One region of the Streptomyces sp. NPDC041122 genome, then DNA from elsewhere that is predicted to be linked to it. Evidence: riboswitches for the same ligand, from Rfam matches in the RefSeq annotation. Region 1 holds a riboswitch; each other region holds the start of a gene.

Region 1 (4,758 bases):
GCGCACCGGGCCGCCGAGGGCGGCGGTCATGTAGTGCACCGCGGGGACCTCGGTGACCAGCAGCGACACGGCCGTGGCGTGCACGGCGTGGGTGTGCACCACCGCCCGCGCGTCCGTGGCGCGGTAGAGGGCGAGGTGCATGGGGAGCTCGCTGGTGGGCGTGAGGGCGCCGAGCACCTGGCGTCCCGCGAGGTCGACGCCGACGGCGTCCTCGGGGCGCAGCCGGTCGTAGGGGACGCCGCTCGGGGTGACCAGGACGGTGTCGCCGACCCGCACGGAGACGTTGCCCGAGGTGCCGACGACCAGACCGTCCGTCACCGTCCTGCGGGCCGTCGCGACCAGCTCGTCCCAGGCCCGGCCGAGCGCGTCGCGCGTCGCCGTCCCTTCGGTGGCGCCGGTGTCCTCGGTGACGTCGGGGTGCCGCTGCTCAGTCATGCGGGGATCCTGCCGGGTGATCAGGATCTCTTCAATGGGGCGGCGGCCCGGGGCAGGCGGTCGGTGCGGGGTGCACCGCCGGATGGCGGAGCCCGACACTCCGGCCGGTTTGCGGGTCCCCCACCACCGCTCCCTACGATCGGCGTCGGACACCTGTCCTACCCGGGGCAAGGGCACTCCGCTTTGGGTCACCGCACCGCCCGGCCCAGTTCACTTTCCGTTCACCCGGATTGCCTACGTTCCTCGTGCCACTGACGTCCAACAGAAGCCTGGGTAAATGGAACACATCACGCTTCTCCTCGGGATCGTGATCGTCACCGCTCTCGTGTTCGATTTCACGAACGGTTTCCACGACACTGCCAACGCGATGGCGACGACCATCTCGACCGGCGCTCTCAAGCCCAAGACGGCGGTGGCCATGTCCGCCGTGCTCAACCTCGTCGGCGCCTTCCTCTCCGTGGAGGTCGCCAAGACGATCTCCGGCGGCATCGTGAACGAGGACGGCCTCAAGACAGAGGTGATCTTCGCCGCGCTCGTCGGCGCGATTCTCTGGAACCTGCTGACCTGGCTGGTGGGCCTGCCCTCCAGCTCCTCCCACGCGCTCTTCGGCGGTCTCATCGGCGCCGCGGTCATGTCGATGGGCTGGTCGTCGATCAACGGCGGCACCGTCGTCACCAAGATCCTCATCCCGGCCGTCGCGGCCCCGCTCGTGGCCGGCATCGCCGCGACGCTGGCCACCCGGCTGACGTACCGGATCGGCCGCAACACCGACCAGAAGGCCACCGCCAAGGGCTACCGCGCGGGCCAGATCGCCTCCGCGGGACTCGTCTCGCTGGCCCACGGCACCAACGACGCGCAGAAGACCATGGGCATCATCACGCTCGCCCTGATCACCGGCGGCGTCCTGAACCCCGGCGCCAACCCCCCGATGTGGGTCATCGTCTCGGCCGGTGTCGCCATCGCGCTCGGCACCTACCTCGGCGGCTGGCGCATCATCCGCACGATGGGCAAGGGCCTGACCGACCTCGCGCCGCAGCAGGGCTTCGCCGCCCAGACCAGCGCCGCGACGGCGATCCTCGCCTCCTCGCACATCGGCTTCTCGCTCTCCACCACCCAGGTCTGCTCGGGCGCCGTGATGGGCGCGGGCCTCGGCCGCAAGGGCGGCGTGGTCCGCTGGTCGACCGCCACCCGGATGTTCGTCGCGTGGGGCCTGACCCTGCCGGCCGCCGGTCTGGTCGGCGCGGGCGCCGAGTTCCTCACCAAGCAGGGCCCCTGGGGCGTCGCGGCCACCGCGGCCCTCCTGGTCGCCGGGGCGAGCGTGATCTGGGTCCTCTCCCGCCGCGACTCCGTCGACCACACCAACGTCACGGACGACGAGATCCGCCCCGACGGCATCCCGGCCGCCGAGCCCGCGGGCGTCGTGACCACCGCGATCGCCGCCGTCACCCCGCCCCCGGTGGGCGCGATGGCCGCCTCCGTCCTGCCGGGCTCCCCCGTCAAGGCCACCGTCTCGGCCCCGACCACCACCACGACCGGTGCCATGGCGGACCCCGCCCGGCCCGCGACCGTGTAAGGACAGACCAGCATGAGCATCGACTGGGCAGCTCTCGGCTCCGTGTTCGGAGTCAGCCTCGCGGTGACGGTGGCCCTGGTGGGCCTGTTCACCCTCGGCATCGTCGGCCTCTCCAAGCAGGAGACGGCGGCCGCCTCCACCGGTGGCTCCGCGGCCCTGGCGCGCACCGGCGCGTACGCCTGCTTCGCGCTCTGCGCGGCGGCGGTGGCGTACGGCATCTTCCTGATCGTCGCCTGACGGCACGGGCGCCGTCCGGCGGCGGCGCTCCCGGGTGGGGCGCGGAGCGTGACACACGCTCCGCGCCCCACCCGTGTGCGTGGGCCCTGATGTGAGTCCCGGTGTGGGGCCCAACACACTCTCCCGCCGCAGGTCAACGGCGAGTTGACGGGCCTTCGCGGGCCGTGGTGGACTGCCGGGGCCAACCACGGCGGCAGAAGAGGAAGCCGGTGCGAATCCGGCGCGGTCCCGCCACTGTCACCGGGGAGTCCCTCCCCGCGAGCCAGGAACTCTCGCCGCCGATCACGTCGAACCAGGGCGCGGACACCCTGAGTGAGGACATATCGCCATGCCCGGCCGCCCGGTGCCGCCCCTGCCCCTGAGTACGAGCTCGCTCCTCAGCGCGGCGACGGGCTGACCCCATGAGTGCCGACCGCGACTTCGCGTACGGCGCCGCCGCCGGCCTCCTCGGCGACCTGCTCCTCGGCGATCCCCGCCGGGGCCATCCGGTCGCCGCGTTCGGCCGTGCCGCGGCCGCCGTCGAGCGGACGCTCTGGCGCGACCACCGCGGCTGGGGCGCGCTGCACACCCTGGTGTGCGCCGGGGGCGCGACGGGCGCCGCCGTCCTCGCCACCACGCTCGTACGCCGCTCACGTGCCGGATCCGTGGCGCTGACCGCCGCCGCCACCTGGGCCGTCGTCGGCGGCACCTCGCTCGGCCGGGAGGCGCGGGCCGTCGGCGGGGCGCTGGCGGCCGGCGACCTCGAGGTCGCGCGGGAGCGGCTGCCGCATCTGTGCGGGCGGGACCCGCAGGCGCTGGATGCGGACGGCATCGCCCGGGCCGTGGTGGAGTCCGTCGCCGAGAACACCTCCGACGCGGTGGTCGGGGCCCTCGTATGGGGCGCCCTCGCCGGGGTGCCCGGCCTGGTCGCTTTCCGGGCCGTGAACACGCTCGACGCGATGGTGGGGCACAAGTCGGCCCGCCACCGGCGGTACGGATGGGCCTCCGCCCGGCTCGACGACGTCTTCGGGTGGCCGGGGGCGCGGCTGACCGCGGGGCTCGCGGCGCTCGCCGGGGACGCGCCGCGAGGGGCCCTGCGCGCCTGGCGCGCGGACGCCGGCAAGCACCCGAGCCCGAACGCCGGACCCGTCGAGGCGGCCTTCGCCGGGGCGTTGGGCGTCCGGCTCGGGGGGACGCTCTCGTACGGCGGGCGGATCGAGCACCGGCCGGTGCTGAACGGGGAGGGGCGCGAGGTGCGGGTGGCCGACATCGACCGGGCCGCGAAGCTGTCCCGGCGCGTCGGGCTGCTCGCCCTGGGAACGGTGGTGGGCGCCCGCTGGGCGCTGCGGTCGGCGAGGTCGGGGAGAGGGAAAGCATGAGCGGTGGACTGCTGGTCGCCGGGACCACATCGGACGCCGGGAAGAGCGTCGTCACCGCCGGTATCTGCCGGTGGCTGACCCGCAAGGGCGTGTCCGTCGCGCCGTTCAAGGCGCAGAACATGTCCCTCAACTCCTTCGTCACCCGCGAGGGCGCCGAGATCGGGCGGGCGCAGGCCATGCAGGCGCAGGCCGCCCGTGTCGAGCCGAGCGCGCTGATGAACCCCGTCCTGCTCAAGCCGGGCAGTGACCGCTCCAGCCAGGTCGTCCTGATGGGCAGGCCCGTGGGCGAGATGAGTGCGCGTGGCTACCACGGCGGGCGCCAGGCGCAGCTGCTCGACACCGTCGTGGGCTGCCTGGAGGAGCTGCGCGGCACGTACGACGCCGTCATCTGCGAGGGAGCGGGCAGCCCCGCGGAGATCAACCTCAGGCGCACCGACATCGTGAACATGGGCATCGCGCGCGCCGCCCGCTTCCCCGTCCTGGTGGTCGGCGACATCGACCGGGGCGGGGTGTTCGCCTCGTTCTTCGGCACGACCGCGCTGCTGAGCCCGGCCGACCAGGAGCTCGTCGCGGGCTATCTGGTGAACAAGTTCCGCGGGGACGTCTCCCTCCTCGCACCGGGGCTGGACATGCTGCTCGGCCTCACCGGGCGGCGCACCTTCGGGGTGCTGCCGTTCCAGCACGGGCTCGGCATCGACGAGGAGGACGGTCTTCGGGTCTCCCTGCGGGGCGCCGTCCGGGAGTCCGTGGTCGCCCCGCCGGCCGGCGAGGACGTGCTGCGGGTCGCGGTGTGCGCCGTGCCGCTGATGTCCAACTTCACGGACGTGGACGCGCTGGCCGCCGAGCCGGGCGTCGTCGTGCGGTTCGTGGACCGGGCCGAGGAGCTCGTCGACGCCGACCTCGTCGTCGTACCGGGCACCCGCGGGACCGTGCGGGCGCTGGCCTGGCTGCGCGAGCGCGGCCTCGCGGACGCCCTCGCCCGCCGCGCCGCCGAGGGCCGTCCGGTGCTCGGCATCTGCGGCGGCTTCCAGGTCCTCGGCGAGCACATCGAGGACGACGTGGAGTCGCGGGCCGGGTCCGTGGACGGGCTCGGGCTGCTGCCCGTACGGGTGCGGTTCGCGCGCGAGAAGACGCTCGCGCGGCCGGTGGGCGAGG
Region 2 (4,758 bases), on a different contig from region 1:
ACCGAGTCCATCCAGCGGAAGCAGAACTCCGCCTTCTCCCGGATGGAGGGGATGTTCTCCACGGCCGCGAAGGCGGCGTTGCGGTCCTCCGGGTCGGGCAGGTAGGTGTCGAGCAGCGTCAGATAGAACTGGACGTGCACGGCCTCCTCGAAGAGCTGACGGCTCAGGTAGAGCCGCGCCTCGGGGGAGTTGATGTGCTTGTACAGCGTCAGCACGAGGTTGTTGGACACGATCGAGTCGCCGGTCGCGAAGAACGCGACGAGACGGCCGATCAGGTGCTGCTCCTCGGGCGTCATCTTGGCCAGGTCGGCCACGTCGGAGTGGAGGTCGACCTCCTCGACGGTCCAGGTGTTCTTGATCGCGTCGCGGTAGCGCTCGTAGAAGTCCGGGTAGCGCATCGGACGCAGGGTGAGCTCGAAGCCGGGGTCGAGCAGGTTCTTCTCACCCGCGGTGGTGGTGTGCAGTTCCGACTGGGACATTACTGGCAGGCCTCGCAGGACTCGGGGTTTTCCAGGGAGCAGGCGATGGCGTCTTCGGGGGTCGCCTGCGCGGGGACGGGGGCGGTGGCCGCGGCGTTCGAACCGCCGGCCGCGCGCGCGATGCGGGTGGCGGGGCGCGAGCGCAGGTAGTACGTGGTCTTCAGGCCCTGCTGCCAGGCGTACGCGTACATCGAGGAGAGCTTGCCGATGGTCGGCGTCTCCAGGAACAGGTTGAGCGACTGCGCCTGGTCCAGGAACGGGGTGCGCGCGGCGGCCATGTCGATGAGCCCGCGCTGCGGCAGCTCCCACGCGGTGCGGTACAGCGCGCGGACGTCCTCCGGGATCCAGCTGAAGCCCTGCACCGAGCCGCTGGCCTCGCGCAGCGCCTCGCGGGTCTGCGCGTCCCAGACGCCCAGCCGCTTCAACTCCTCCACCAGATAGGCATTGACCTGGAGGAACTCACCCGAGAGCGTCTCGCGCTTGAAGAGGTTGGAGACCTGCGGCTCGATGCACTCGTACACCCCGGCGATGGAGGCGATGGTGGCGGTCGGCGCGATGGCGAGCAGCAGCGAGTTGCGCATGCCGGTCGCGGCGATACGTTCCCGCAGCGCCGCCCACCGCTCCGGCCAGGTCAGCTCGACGTCGTAGTGGTCGGGGTGCAGCACACCGCGTGCGGTGCGGGTCTTCTCCCAGGCGGGCAGCGGGCCGTTGCGTTCGGCGAGGTCGGCGGAGGCCTCGTACGCGGCGAGCATGATGCGCTCGGCGATGCGGGTCGACAGGGCGCGCGCCTCGGGGGAGTCGAAGGGCAGCCGCAGCTGGAAGAAGACGTCCTGCAGGCCCATCGCGCCGAGGCCCACCGGGCGCCACCGCGCGTTGGAGCGCCCGGCCTGCTCGGTCGGGTAGAAGTTGATGTCGACGACCCGGTCGAGGAACGTGACGGCGGTGCGGACGGTCTCGTCGAGCCGCTCCCAGGCGATGTCGCCGTTCTCCACGAACGCGCCGAGGTTGACCGAGCCGAGGTTGCAGACGGCCGTCTCGCCGTCGTCGGTGACCTCCAGGATCTCCGTGCACAGGTTCGAGGAGTGCACGGTGTGGCCGGGCTCGGCGGTCTGGTTGGCGGTGCGGTTGGCGGCGTCCTTGAACGTCATCCAGCCGTTGCCGGTCTGCGCGAGGGTGCGCATCATGCGGCCGTACAGCTCACGGGCCGGGATGGTCTTCTTGGCCAGGCCCGCCGCCTCCGCCGCGCGGTAGGCGGCGTCGAACTCCCCGCCCCACAGGTCGACGAGGTCGGGCACGTCGGACGGCGAGAACAGCGACCACGGCCGGTCGGCGGCGACCCGGCGCATGAACTCGTCCGGGATCCAGTGCGCGAGGTTGAGGTTGTGCGTGCGGCGCGCGTCCTCACCGGTGTTGTCGCGCAGCTCCAGGAACTCCTCGATGTCGGAGTGCCAGGTCTCCAGGTAGACCGCGGCCGCGCCCTTGCGCCGCCCGCCCTGGTTGACCGCGGCGACCGAGGCGTCCAGCGTCTTCAGGAACGGCACGATGCCGTTGGAGTGGCCGTTGGTGCCGCGGATCAGCGAACCGCGGGAGCGGATGCGCGAGTACGAGAGGCCGATGCCGCCGGCGTGCTTGGAGAGCCGCGCGACCTGGTGGTAGCGGTCGTAGATGGAGTCCAGCTCGTCCTGGGGGGAGTCGAGGAGGTAGCAGGACGACATCTGCGGGTGGCGGGTGCCGGAGTTGAAGAGCGTCGGCGAGGACGGCAGGTAGTCGAGGCGGCTCATCAGGCGGTACAGCGCGGCGACCTCGTCGAGGGCGCGGACGCTGTCGTCCTCGGCCAGCCCGCTCGCGACGCGCAGCATGAAGTGCTGCGGCGTCTCGATGACCTGCCGGGTGATCGGGTGGCGCAGCAGATAGCGGCTGTGCAGCGTGCGCAGGCCGAAGTAGCCGAAGCGGAAGTCGGCGCCGTCGGCCAGCGCGGACTCCACGAGCGCGTCGAGCCGGGCGGCGTGCGCGGTGACGAAGTCGGCGGTGCGGTCCGCGATCAGGCCCTCGCGGTGGCCGACCACGATCGACTCGGTGAAGGTGCGCACGCCCTGCGTGGCGGCCTCGGCGGCGATGGAGAGGGAGAGCAGCCGGGCGGCGAGCTTGGAGTACGCCGGGTCCTCGGAGATGAGCCCCGCGGCGGCCTCGGTCGCGAGCGTGCGCAGCTCCGCCTCGTCGGCCCTGGCCGAACGGCCGCGCAGCGCGGCGGCCGCGACTCGGCCGGGGTCGGCGTCGGGGAGGTCGGCGGTGAGGTCGGTCAGGGTGCGCAGCAGCGCGGTCCCCGGCGCGTCGGTCACCTCGGCGGTCGTCGGTGACGGCGCTGACGCAGGTTCGGCAGGCGCGATGGTCACGTGGAGCTCTCCCTCGCTCGGCTCTGGGCCTGGGGGGAGAGGACGGCACACACGGGCGCACCCGGACAGGGCGGCGTACCGCGTCCACCGGCCCATTCCACGAGGCCCGGACGGTCGGCACCCGGGCCGGACGGCTCGGGTGCACTGCCGGCAGGTCTTCGGACTGCGCGTACGACAAAGACGTACACGTCCACCGTTGCGGGACAGTTCCGGACTTGCACCGGATTCCCCTGCGGCGACAGCGAGCACGAGCATACATCTTGTGCCGCCTCACTGAAGCAGGCCCACATCTTGTGTCGGATCGCGAACGGTACGGCCTAGAGTGTCAACGCGTAGGTGAGCAGCGGGAGACCGGGGATCGGGTACCAGTCGCGCTCCGGGGTGCGGACGAAGCCGAGGCGTTCGTAGAGCCGGTGTGCGGTCCGCATGGAGGGCGAGGAGGACAGCACCAGCCGGGTGCGGCCCGCCTGCCTGGACCGCTCGACGCACGCGCGCACGAGCAGTTCGCCGACCCCGCGCCCGCGCGCCGCGGGCGAGACCGCCAGCATGCGGATCTCCGTCTCGTCGCCCCGCGCGATGTCGGCCAGGGCCCCGCCGGACGGCACGAAGGTGACCCCGCCGAGCAGTGCGCCGTCCGCCGCGCCGTCGGCCGCGGCCACCAGGATCTCGGCGTGCGCCGCGCGCCCCGCCACGTCCCGCAGCACGGGCAGGTAGCGGTCCTCGGGGCCGTGGTCCAGATGTCCGTCGTCGAGGTAGGCCTGCGCGGTGAGGTCGCCCAGTGCCGCGTACTCCTCGGGATGTGCCGCTCTGATCGTGATGTCCATGGGGCGCAGTGTGCAACAGCGCACGACGAAGGGCCGCCGGTTTTCCGGCGGCCCTTCGCGGTCGGTGCCTCAGCAGTGCGGGAGCGGGATCAGTGCGCGGCGCCCGCGGTCGCCGGCGGCAGTTCCTCCACGACGCCGGGATCGCCCGCGTCCGCCGTGTAGTCCGCCGGGGATGTCTCGTCGACGCCCTCGGGGGCCTTCAGCGCCTTCAGGACGAAGGTGAGGACCACGGTGACCACCACGTTCAGGACGAAGGCGGTCAGGCCGATGTAGCCGATCTCACCGATGCCCGGGATGGTGTCGGAGGAGCCGCCGAAGTGCTTCTGCGTGGGCGAGGCGACGCCGTACGCGGCCAGCGTGCCGTAGACCATGCCGACCGCCCAGCCGGCGAGCAGCGCCCAGCGGTGGAACCACCGGGTGAACAGGCCGCCGACCAGCGCGGGCATCGTCTGCAGGATCCATATGCCGCCGAGCAGCTGGAAGTTGATCGCCACGGTCTTGTCCATGCCGAGGACGAAGATGAGGGCGCCCACCTTCACCAGGAGCGAGACCAGCTTGGAGATCTTGGTCTCCTGCTCGGGCGTCGCGTCGGGCTTGATGAAGTCCTTGTAGATGTTGCGGGTGAAGAGGTTCGCGGCCGCGATGGACATGATGGCGGCCGGGACGAGCGCGCCGATGCCGATCGCGGCGAAGGCCACGCCGGTGAACCAGTCGGGGAACATGTCCTCGAAGAGCTGCGGGATGGCCAGCTGGCCGTTGTCGACCTTGACCCCGGCCGCGATCGCCATGAAGCCGAGCAGCGCGAGCAGGCCCAGCATCAGCGAATAGAGCGGCAGGATCGTGGTGTTGCGGCGGATGACGTTGCGGTTCTTGGAGGAGAGCGTCGCCGTGATCGAGTGCGGGTACATGAAGAGCGCGAGCGCCGAGCCGAGCGCCAGCGTCGCGTACGTCCACTGGCCGGCCTCGGGCGGCGCGAGGGCGCCGCGCGGTTTGCCCGTGCCCTCGTTGACCACCCCGAAGGCGTCGCCGGCCTTGGCGAAGATGTCGTCGAAGCCGCCGAGC
Region 3 (4,758 bases), on a different contig from region 1:
GCGGGGCCGCATCGCCACGGCGCCGGCGATGGCGGTCCGTTTGCGCTGGCCGTAGGAGAGCAGATGGGTGGGCCGGTCGGCGAGGGCCACGATGTCGAGGGCAGCGAGCGCCTCGGCCACCCTGGCCCGGACCTCGGTGTCGGACAGGCCGAGGTTGAGCGGGCCGAACGACACGTCCTGCTCGACCGATGCGGCGAAGAGCTGGTCATCGGGGTCCTGCACGACCAGCTGGACGGTGGTGCGCAGCCGGGTCAGACCCTTGCGGTCGTACGTCACGGGGACGCCGTCGACCGTCAACCCGCCCGCGGCGGGGCGCAGTCCGCCGCTGAGCAGGCGCATGAGGGTCGTCTTGCCGCTGCCGTTGCGGCCGAGCAGCGCGAGGGCGCGGCCCTCGACGACGTCGAAGTCCAGTCCGCTGAGCACGGTGGGCCCGTCCTCGTACGCGTAGGACGCGTCGCGCAGGGCGACCAGGGGCTGTCCCGGCCCGCCGCGGGCGCCCGGCTCGCGAAGAGCCCTCGGCTCGGTCATGGCAGGAACCTTTCCAGTACGAGGGTGAGGGCCACCAGGCCCACGAGGAGGACGCCTCCGGCCGCCACGAAGGGCCGGGAGATCCGGGCGTCGGGGACGAGGACCCGCAGCGTGCCGTCGTAGCCGCGTCCGGCGAGCCCGGCGTGCAGCCGGCCGGCCCGGTCGAAGGCCTGCACGAAGGCGGTGGCGCCGAGCGAGGCGAGGGAGCGCCAGGTGGCGGCGCGGGTGGTGTGGCCGAGGCGGGCGGCCTGCGCCTGCCGGATGCGGCTCATGGAGTCCAGGAGCAGGAAGCTCATGCGGTACGTGACGAGCGCCACGTCCACGACGGGTGCGGGCACACCGGCCTTCACCAGCCGGGGCAGCAGGTCCGACATCGGTGTGGTGAACGCGAACAGCAGCACGCCGAGCGAGGCCGCGGAGGTCCGCAGGAGGAGGCCGCCCGCGCGCGCCGGGCCTCCGTCGGCGAGCGTCACGAAGCCCTCGGGGCCGCCGAGTTGGACGAGCAGCGTGAGGGCGCCGGTGACGCAGAAGCCGAGCGGCACGCGGTAGGCACGCCACAGTTTGCGGGGCGGCACGCCCGCGGGTCCGAGCAGCAGGACGAGCGCCGCGGTCAGCACCAGCGCGGCGCCCGGCCAGGGCGGCAGCGAGATGGCCAGGACGGTGAGGCCGAGCCCGAGCACGGCCTTGTCCACGGGGTGCCGGCGGCGCCAGCGACTGCTGTGCGCCGCCGCGTCGATGGGCAGCACGCCGGGTCAGACCTGCCCGGCCCCGGACCGGCCGGCCTCCTGGCCGGCCGGGGTGCCGGCCGCGGCACCGGTGGACCGCTCCGCGTCCGCCTCCTGCGCCACCGTCTGCTCCGCGCCCTGGCGGCGTCCCTTGCGCAGCCCGAAGTAGTAGGCGAGGACACCGGCGCCCATGGCCGCCTGCAGGGCGAAGAGCGCCGACTCGATCTCCCCGGAGGGGGGTTCGTACAGTGGCGAGAACCACGGCTTGTAGTCCGGCTTGATCTCGGTGATCGCGGTCTCGGCCTGCGCGTCGGCGCCGGCGAACGGCTCCTTCTCGTCGTCGCCGAGCCCGAGCGCCACGGGCAGCACCGCGAGCGCGGCGACCACCACGAGCAGCAGGATGTTGATTTTCGCGTTCCGGCTCATCGGGCGCTGGCCCCCGTCTCCGTCTTGGTCGTCGTCACGTCCGGCGTGCTCTTGCGCTGCATCAGCACGCCGAGCCGGGTGAGCTCGCCCCTGCTGGACTGCACGAGCAGCCGCATCACCAGGACGGTGAGCAGTCCCTCGCTGATCGCCAGCGGGATCTGCGTGACGGCGAAGATTCCGCCGAACTTGCCCAGAGCCCCGAGGAATCCGCTGCTGGGGTCGGGGAACGCGAGCGCCAGCTGAACACTGGTGACGCAGTACGTGGACAGGTCGGCGACGAACGCACCGAAGAACACGGCGACCATGAGCGGGACGTCGAACCGCTTGAGGAGCCGGTAGACCGCGTATCCGGCCCAGGGGCCGACGATCGCCATCGAGAAGGCGTTGGCGCCCAGGGTGGTGAGCCCGCCGTGGGCGAGCAGCAGGGCCTGGAAGAGCAGGGTGATGGTGCCCAGCACCGTCATGATGGGCGGCCGGAACAGGATCGCTCCGAGCCCGGTTCCCGTCGGGTGCGAGCAACTGCCCGTGACGGACGGGATCTTCAGTGCGGACAGGACGAACGTGAAGGCCCCGGAGGCGCCGAGGAGCAGCGTGCTCTCCGGGTGTTCCTTGACTTCACGGGTCAGGGAGCGGACTCCGTGGACGACGAACGGCGCGGACGCTACGCCCCAGGCGATCGCGTGCGCCGGTGGGAGGAAACCCTCGGCTATGTGCATGGCTCGGCAGACCCTCTCCAGCACCTCGTGGATGGACAACGCGCCTTGGCCGGTCTCCTGGCTGACGGGTCGTACCGACCGGACTCCGCCTTCCCGGGTGCGTGCGCACCCAGTGGCTGCCGCGAGGGCTGGAGCCGGACTTCCCGATCACAGTGGCGAGGGCCGCACCGGCATCACACCGGATTTCCCGTTCACCAAGGCGTGGCGACATTAGTGCGCAACTGATCTGCTGACAACTTGCGCACGGGTTGCGGCGGTGGCACACGCGAGCGCGTGTACCACCGCGTACGCCCCTGATCAGCGGCCGTGTGGCGGGTGGGTCAGCGGAGCCACTGGTCCTGGTCGGCGGGCCGGTAGAGGGTGAGGGCCTTGGGGAGCTTGTCGAGCACGAGCCGCTGGTACGTGGTGTCGGTCACCTCGCCGTCGTAGGCGAGGTGCGGGTCGCCCTCCACGACTTCCAGCTCGAGCCGGCGCACCTGGGCGGTCGTCAGGACACGGGAGTTGTGCAGGGTTCCGGTCAGGACGGCGAGGAGCAGCCGGGTGCGGGCCAGCGGAGTGCCGGCCTCCACGGCGCGGACGTCGAGGAGCCCGTCGTCGAGCTGGGTGCGGTAGGTCGGGGCGAAGCCCGCCGGGTGGTAGATGCCGTTGCCCGCGAAGAGCAGCCAGATGCGGCGCGGCCGGCCGTTGATCACCACGGAGAGCGGGGCGCCCGTCGCCAGAACCTTGGCGAGGCCGATGACGAGCGCGGGCCACTTGCCGATGCGCTTCTCGAGCCGCTCCCGGGCATGGACCAGGTCCGAGTAGACGCCGATGCTGAACGTGTTGAGGAAGAGCTGCTGTTCGCCGCGGGCCTCCAGCTCGCGGGTCGGCGCCTCCTGTGTGCCGCCGGTGGCGGCGCCGGGCTGCTGATAGGCGGAGGCGCGTCCCACGTCGGAGGTGACGGCGTCGCCGGACCCGATGGCGCGGGTGACGTCTTCCAGCGTCACGTTGCCGAGGTCCACGGCGAAGTGGTTGAAGGTGCCGCCGGGGAAGACGGCGAGGGGGACCTGGTGCCGTGCCGCCGTGACGCTGCCCGCGTTGACCGTGCCGTCGCCGCCGCACACCCCCAGCGCCCCGCCGTCCGCGACGGCGCGCTGCGCGGCCGCTTCCAGGAGGGCCACCAGATCGTCGCCGGGTTCGAAGACCGTGATCGACGCTTCGGGGAGCAGGGTGCGCAGGGTGTCGGCGGTGTCCCTGCTCCAGGCGACGCCGGAGGACGGGTTGACGACCACGTGCAGGCCCTGGCCGTCCTTGAGCGCGGGGGCCGGCCGGCGCGGCGGAGCGCCCGCGGCCGCCGCCGCGGGCTTCACGGGCCACCAGCGGCAGGTGAGCAGCGCGGCCCCCACTCCGATGAGGGCTCCGGCGGCCGTGCGGCCGCGGTGGTCGAGGCCCTTCTGGCCGCGCGCGTAGGCGAGACCGGCCGCGAACGGCAGGACGCCCAGGCCGTGCCGGGGCGACTCCATGACGACCGCCGAGGTGAAGGCGGTTGCCGTGGCTATCGGGCTGGCGGGCAGCGAGGCGGTGCGGGGGCGAGGGAACAGCGCGGGCAGGCCGTCCAGGACGGGGCGGGCGCTGCGGGCCGCGGGCTTGGCCACCGCATGGTTCACAGCTGTGACGATCGCCACCGATCCGAGCCCCCGCAGGGCAGCCCTGCGGGCGCTCCTGTCCCCCGAGAGACCCAGTGCCGTGGCGGCGCCCAGCCATACGGCGTCGTGCTCGACCACCGTACGGAGCGCCCGTGTCACGGCCCCGCCGCGAGCGGGGCCCACCAGGTCGAGGGCGGCGGCCAGCCGTTTGCCCGGCCCCGGGCCCGGCACCTTCCACCGCTGAACAGATCGCTTCATTCGCTCGCCACACCTCTGCACTTGTAAAGAATCCGCAGCACGCGGCCGGAACGGACCAGGACGAAGTCCCAGCCTACCCGCGCCGATCCCGCCCACTCCGCTCGGTCCGGCGCACGCACCGGCCGCGGAGCCACGCGGGGCTGCCCCGGAAAGAGTGACGTCACGCGGGTGGATGGCCCCAGCCGCGATTGAGGCCATGGCCCGGGGAGGTAGGTCTGCGGCTGCCACCAGGGCGGCCACGAGGCGGCCCGACCGGCTTCGCCACGAAGGAGACGCCTCAATGGCAGCGACAAAAGTCCGGGACGCCCGTCGCACCCGGCTCGGTACCCGCGTGCTCGCGCTCGTCGTCACGGCGGCGTTCGCCGCGGGCGCCTCCGCCTACGCGAGCGCCCCCGCTCGTGAGGACTCCCCCGCGCCCCGCAGCCCCTCGCCCTTCACCGGTTTGACGGCACGCCAGGGGCCGGTCGTGGCGGTCAAGTT
Region 4 (4,758 bases), on a different contig from region 1:
CGGGCGCGGATCAGCATGGAGAAAGGCGTCACCATGACCTCAGTGCAGGTCGAAGAGCACCACGGCGAGCCTGGCGGCAATGGTGTCGTGCAGGGCGGCCCGTCCGGCGAGGGCGAGGGCTACCAGCGCGGGCTCGGGGCCCGGCAGATCCAGATGATCGCGATCGGCGGTGCCATCGGCACCGGCCTGTTCCTCGGCGCGGGCAAAGCCATCCACAAGGCAGGGCCCAGCCTCATCCTGGCGTACGCCATCGCGGGCCTCGTCATCTTCTTCATCATGCGGGCGCTCGGCGAGCTCCTCATGTACCGGCCCGTGTCCGGCTCCTTCTCGGAGTACGCACGCGAGTTCATGGGCCCGTTCTTCGGATTCGTGACCGGCTGGACGTACTGGCTCTTCTGGGTCGTCACCGGCATCACCGAAGTCACCGCGGCCGCCCAGTACATGCAGTACTGGACCCATGACTCATTCCCGCAATGGGCCTACGCGCTGGTCTTCACCGTCATCCTGTACGGCGCGAACCTCATCTCCGTGAAGCTCTTCGGTGAGCTGGAGTTCTGGTTCTCGATGGTCAAGGTCACCGCCATCATCGGCATGATCCTGATCTGCGTCGGCATCCTCACCATCGGCTTCTCCGACGCCGGGGACACCGCCTCCGTGACCCACCTCTGGGACGACGGCGGCTTCTTCCCCAACGGCATCGGCTCCACGCTGATGACCCTGCAGATCGTGATGTTCGCCTTCCTCGCCGTCGAGCTGGTCGGCGTCACCGCGGGCGAGTCCAAGGACCCCAAGACCGTCCTGCCCAAGGCCATCAACACCGTGCCGTGGCGCATCGCCGTCTTCTACGTCGGCGCGCTCATCATGATCCTGTCGGTTGTCCCGTGGACCTCGTTCAAGCCGGGCGTCTCGCCGTTCGTGAAGGCCTTCGAGGAGATGGGTCTCGGCGTCGGCGCCGCGATCGTGAACTTCGTGGTCCTCACCGCCGCGCTCTCCTCCTGCAACTCCGGCATGTACTCCACCGGCCGCATGCTGCGCGACCTCGCGCTCAACGGCCAGGGCCCGAAGTTCTTCACCAAGCTCACGAAGAACGGCCTGCCGCTGACCGGCACCACGGTCTCCGCCGCCTTCATGCTCGTCGGCGTCTGGATCAACTACCAGTGGCCGGGCGAGGCGTTCAACTACGTCGTCTCCTTCGCGACCATCTCCGGCATGTGGGCCTGGATCATGATCCTCGCCTGCCAGATCCGCTACCGCCGCAAGGCCGACCGCGGCGAGCTGCCGCAATCCACGTTCCGCGCCCCGGGCGCGCCGTACACCAGCTGGTTCGCGCTCGCCTTCATCGGCATGGTCATCGTGATGATGGGCGTCGACAAGGACGCGCGCATCTCGCTGTACGCCGCGCCGGTGTGGGCCCTGATCCTGACGGTCTCCTACCTCGTGCTCAAGAGCCGCAACCCGCAGGCTGCCGCCTTCACCAAGCAGAAGGTCGGCGCCCAGGGCGGCACGGACGGCCCGTCCGACGGCGACCCGCTCAGCAAGGACTGACCGGCCCCCCAAGGCCGATGTCCAGCATTCGGGCCCGCCCGTACCACACTTCGGTACGGTGCGGGCCCTCTGCTTATCCTGGCTCCCATGCTGACCATCACCCAGGCCCTCCACGACCAGATCGTCGCGCACGCGCGCAAGGACCACCCCGACGAGGCCTGCGGCGTGGTCGCGGGGCCGGAGGGCACCGACCGGCCCGAGCGGTTCATCCCGATGCTGAACGCCGCGCGCTCGCCCACGTTCTACGAGTTCGACTCGGGTGACCTGCTCAAGCTCTACCGCGACCTCGACGACCGCGACGAGGAGCCGGTGATCGTCTACCACTCGCACACGGCGACCGAGGCCTACCCCTCGCGCACCGACATCACGTACGCCAACGAGCCCGGCGCGCACTACGTCCTGGTCTCCACCGCCGACACCGACGGCGCGGGCCCCTTCCAGTTCCGCTCGTACCGGATCGTGGACGGCGAGGTCACCGAGGAAGAGGTAAAGGTCGTCGAGGCATACTGAGCTTCACTCATGAGGGCGGCAGGACCCAGGAAGCCGGTGCGAACCCGGCACGGTCCCGCCACTGTGACCCCGGCCCCGCGCAGGGCCGGGGGAGTCAGGAACTGACCTGCCGCCTTTCTCCACGCAACGCAGGGGACGCGGAAATCCCCTGGAGGAGGCAGCTCAGCCATGTCCCGCCGCCACACCGGCATACGCGCGCTCGCCGCGGCCACCCTGCTCGTCCCGCTCGCCGCGTGCTCGTCGGCGGACACCGACGGCGACACGAAGCCCGCCGCGCGGGCGGCCGGATTCCCGTACACCGTCACCAACTGCGGCGTGCGGACGACGTACGACGCGCCCCCGAAGCGCGCCGTCACCATGAACCAGCACACCACCGAAGTGATGCTGGAACTCGGCCTGCAGGACCACATCGCCGGCACCGCCTATCTCGACGACAAGGTGCTGCCGAAGTACGAGAAGGCGTACAGGTCGCGCCCCGTGCTCGCCGAGGAATACCCCTCGTACGAGAAGCTGCTCGCCGCCAATCCCGACTTCGTGTACGGCGGTTACCCGAGCGCCTTCCTCGCGGGCGACGGCCGCAGCCGCTCCGCGCTCGCGAAGTCGGGCATCAAGACCCGCCTGAACGTCGAGGGCTGCGCGAACAAGCCCGTCTCCATGGACGACGTCTACCGCGAGGTCCGCGAGGTCGGCGCCACCTTCGGGGTGCGCGACCGTGCCGAGAAGTGGGTCGCGGGCGCCCGCCGCGAACTCACCGCCACCGCGAAGAAGTCCCGGGGCGAGAAGGCGCGGTCCGTCTTCGTCTACGACAGCGGCGACAAGACCGCGTTCACCGCCGGCGGCCGCGGCATCGGCAACGACATCATCGAGCGGGCCGGCGGCCGCAACGTCTTCGCCGACGTCGACAAGTCCTTCACCGACGCCTCCTGGGAGAAGGTCGTCGAGCGCGGGCCCGAGACCATCCTGATCCTCGACTACGGCGCCACGACCGTCGCCCAGAAGAAGAAGCGCCTCCTGGAGGATCCGGTCCTGCGGGACGTCCCGGCCGTCAGGAACAAGCGCTTCGCGGTGCTGCGACTGTCGGACGTGGTCACCGGCGTACGAGCACCGGAGGCGGTGAGGAAGCTGGCGGCGCAGCTGTGAGGCGCACCCGGGCATTCCAGCCCGTCCGGCGTTCGAGGACGAGCCCGAAGGGCGATCGACGGGACGCACGGGGTCGGCGCCTGGTCGTTCTGACGGTACTCACAGTCACCCTCGCGGCAGCGATACTCGCCGGGCTGGCCCTGGGCTCGGTCCGGATCCCGCCGGGCCAGGTCCTGGACATCCTCACGGGGCGGGCCGGACCCTCCCCCTTCCGCACCATCGTGCTGGACGTCCGCCTCCCCAGGGTCCTGCTCGGCGCAGCCGTCGGCGCGGGCCTCGCCGTCATCGGCACCGTCCTGCAGGCCCTCGTCCGCAACCCGCTCGCCGACCCGTTCCTGCTCGGTGTCTCCTCCGGCGCCTCCGTCGGCGCGGTCTCCGCCATCGTGCTCGGCGGCGTCTTCGGCCTCGGCACCGCCCTGTCGACCACCGTCACCATCCCGGCCGCGTCCTTCGCGGGCGCGCTGGTCTCCCTGGTCCTCGTCCACGGCCTGGCCCGAAGCGGGGGCGGCGGCCTCGCCACCGGCCGGCTGATCCTCGCGGGCGTCGCCGTCTCCTACATCCTCACCGCGCTCACCAGCCTCATCCTGGTCACCGCCGACAGCGCGGACCACCTCAAGGAGGTCCTGTACTGGACGCTCGGCGGCCTCGGCAGCGCCCGCTGGGACATGCTCGCCCTGCCCTGCACCGTCCTGCTCCTCGGCACGGCCCTCCTGACGGCCCTGGCCCGCCCCCTCGACCTGCTCCTCGCCGGTGAGGAGGGCGCCACCGTCCTCGGCCTGGACGCGACCCGCTTCCGCGTCACCGTCTTCGTCCTCGCCTCCCTGCTCACCGGCGTCCTGGTCGCCTACAGCGGGGCCATCGGCTTCATCGGCCTGATGGTGCCGCACGCCGCCCGCATGCTGGTCGGCGCCGCGCACCGCGCGCTGCTCCCCGTCGTGGCGCTGATGGGCGCGGTCTTCCTGGTCGCCGCCGACCTCGCCGCGCGCACCGTCGCCGCCCCGCAGGACATCCCCGTCGGCGTGCTCACCGCGCTGACCGGCGGCCCGTTCTTCCTGTACCTGCTGCGGCGGCGCACCGAAGGAGTACCGGCATGACGCCGAACCCGTTGCCCGGCGAGTTGCGCACCGAAGGACTCTCCTACGAGGTCGACGGCCGGCTCCTCGTCGACTCCGTCGACCTCACCGCCGCCCCCGGCGAGACCGTCGGCGTCGTCGGCCCCAACGGCAGCGGCAAGACCACGCTGCTGCGCTGCGTGTACGGCACGCTGCGCCCCACCGCGGGCCGCGCCCTCCTCGACGGCGACGACCTGCACGCGCTGTCCGCGAAGGCGCGCGCCCGGCGCCTGGCCACCGTCCCGCAGGACGGGCAGGCCGCCTTCGAGCTGACCGTACGGCAGGTCGTCGCGATGGGCCGCTCCCCGCACAAGCGGTTCTGGGAGGCCGACACGGCGGCCGACGACGCGCTCGTCGCGGCGGCGCTGGCCCGGGTCGGCGTCGCGGAGCTCGCCGACCGTACCTTCCCCTCGCTCTCCGGCGGCGAGCGGCAGCGCGCGCTGGTGGCCCG

Evidence for each region. A riboswitch is a leader RNA that binds a small molecule or an ion and turns the genes downstream of it on or off. The one in region 1 is predicted to bind cobalamin.
Region 2: another riboswitch for cobalamin. It lies ahead of ACZ6B8_RS19865 (ribonucleoside-diphosphate reductase subunit alpha); the one in region 1 lies ahead of ACZ6B8_RS30795 (cobalamin biosynthesis protein).
Region 3: another riboswitch for cobalamin. It lies ahead of ACZ6B8_RS17010 (energy-coupling factor ABC transporter permease); the one in region 1 lies ahead of ACZ6B8_RS30795 (cobalamin biosynthesis protein).
Region 4: another riboswitch for cobalamin. It lies ahead of ACZ6B8_RS03775 (ABC transporter substrate-binding protein); the one in region 1 lies ahead of ACZ6B8_RS30795 (cobalamin biosynthesis protein).

Annotation. Positions count from the first base shown of each region.
Region 1 covers NZ_JBVIYQ010000009.1:384,002-388,759, reverse strand. Annotated here, with positions in the region: gene ACZ6B8_RS30810 (class II aldolase/adducin family protein) at 1-435, opposite strand, end outside; gene ACZ6B8_RS30805 (inorganic phosphate transporter) at 713-2,008, shown strand; gene ACZ6B8_RS30800 (hypothetical protein) at 2,021-2,245, shown strand; cobalamin riboswitch at 2,397-2,536, shown strand; gene ACZ6B8_RS30795 (cobalamin biosynthesis protein) at 2,647-3,603, shown strand; gene ACZ6B8_RS30790 (cobyric acid synthase) at 3,600-4,758, shown strand, end outside.
Region 2 covers NZ_JBVIYQ010000005.1:218,120-222,877, reverse strand. Annotated here, with positions in the region: gene ACZ6B8_RS19870 (ribonucleotide-diphosphate reductase subunit beta) at 1-479, opposite strand, end outside; gene ACZ6B8_RS19865 (ribonucleoside-diphosphate reductase subunit alpha) at 479-2,872, opposite strand; cobalamin riboswitch at 3,005-3,127, opposite strand; gene ACZ6B8_RS19860 (GNAT family N-acetyltransferase) at 3,190-3,696, opposite strand; gene mctP (monocarboxylate uptake permease MctP) at 3,786-4,758, opposite strand, start outside.
Region 3 covers NZ_JBVIYQ010000004.1:211,349-216,106, forward strand. Annotated here, with positions in the region: gene ACZ6B8_RS16995 (energy-coupling factor ABC transporter ATP-binding protein) at 1-528, opposite strand, end outside; gene cbiQ (cobalt ECF transporter T component CbiQ) at 525-1,274, opposite strand; gene ACZ6B8_RS17005 (energy-coupling factor ABC transporter substrate-binding protein) at 1,281-1,679, opposite strand; gene ACZ6B8_RS17010 (energy-coupling factor ABC transporter permease) at 1,676-2,395, opposite strand; cobalamin riboswitch at 2,426-2,609, opposite strand; gene ACZ6B8_RS17015 (diacylglycerol/lipid kinase family protein) at 2,716-4,278, opposite strand; gene ACZ6B8_RS17020 (DUF3048 domain-containing protein) at 4,559-4,758, shown strand, end outside.
Region 4 covers NZ_JBVIYQ010000001.1:864,121-868,878, reverse strand. Annotated here, with positions in the region: gene ACZ6B8_RS03785 (amino acid permease) at 34-1,545, shown strand; gene ACZ6B8_RS03780 (M67 family metallopeptidase) at 1,633-2,055, shown strand; cobalamin riboswitch at 2,059-2,179, shown strand; gene ACZ6B8_RS03775 (ABC transporter substrate-binding protein) at 2,224-3,195, shown strand; gene ACZ6B8_RS03770 (FecCD family ABC transporter permease) at 3,276-4,289, shown strand; gene ACZ6B8_RS03765 (ABC transporter ATP-binding protein) at 4,286-4,758, shown strand, end outside.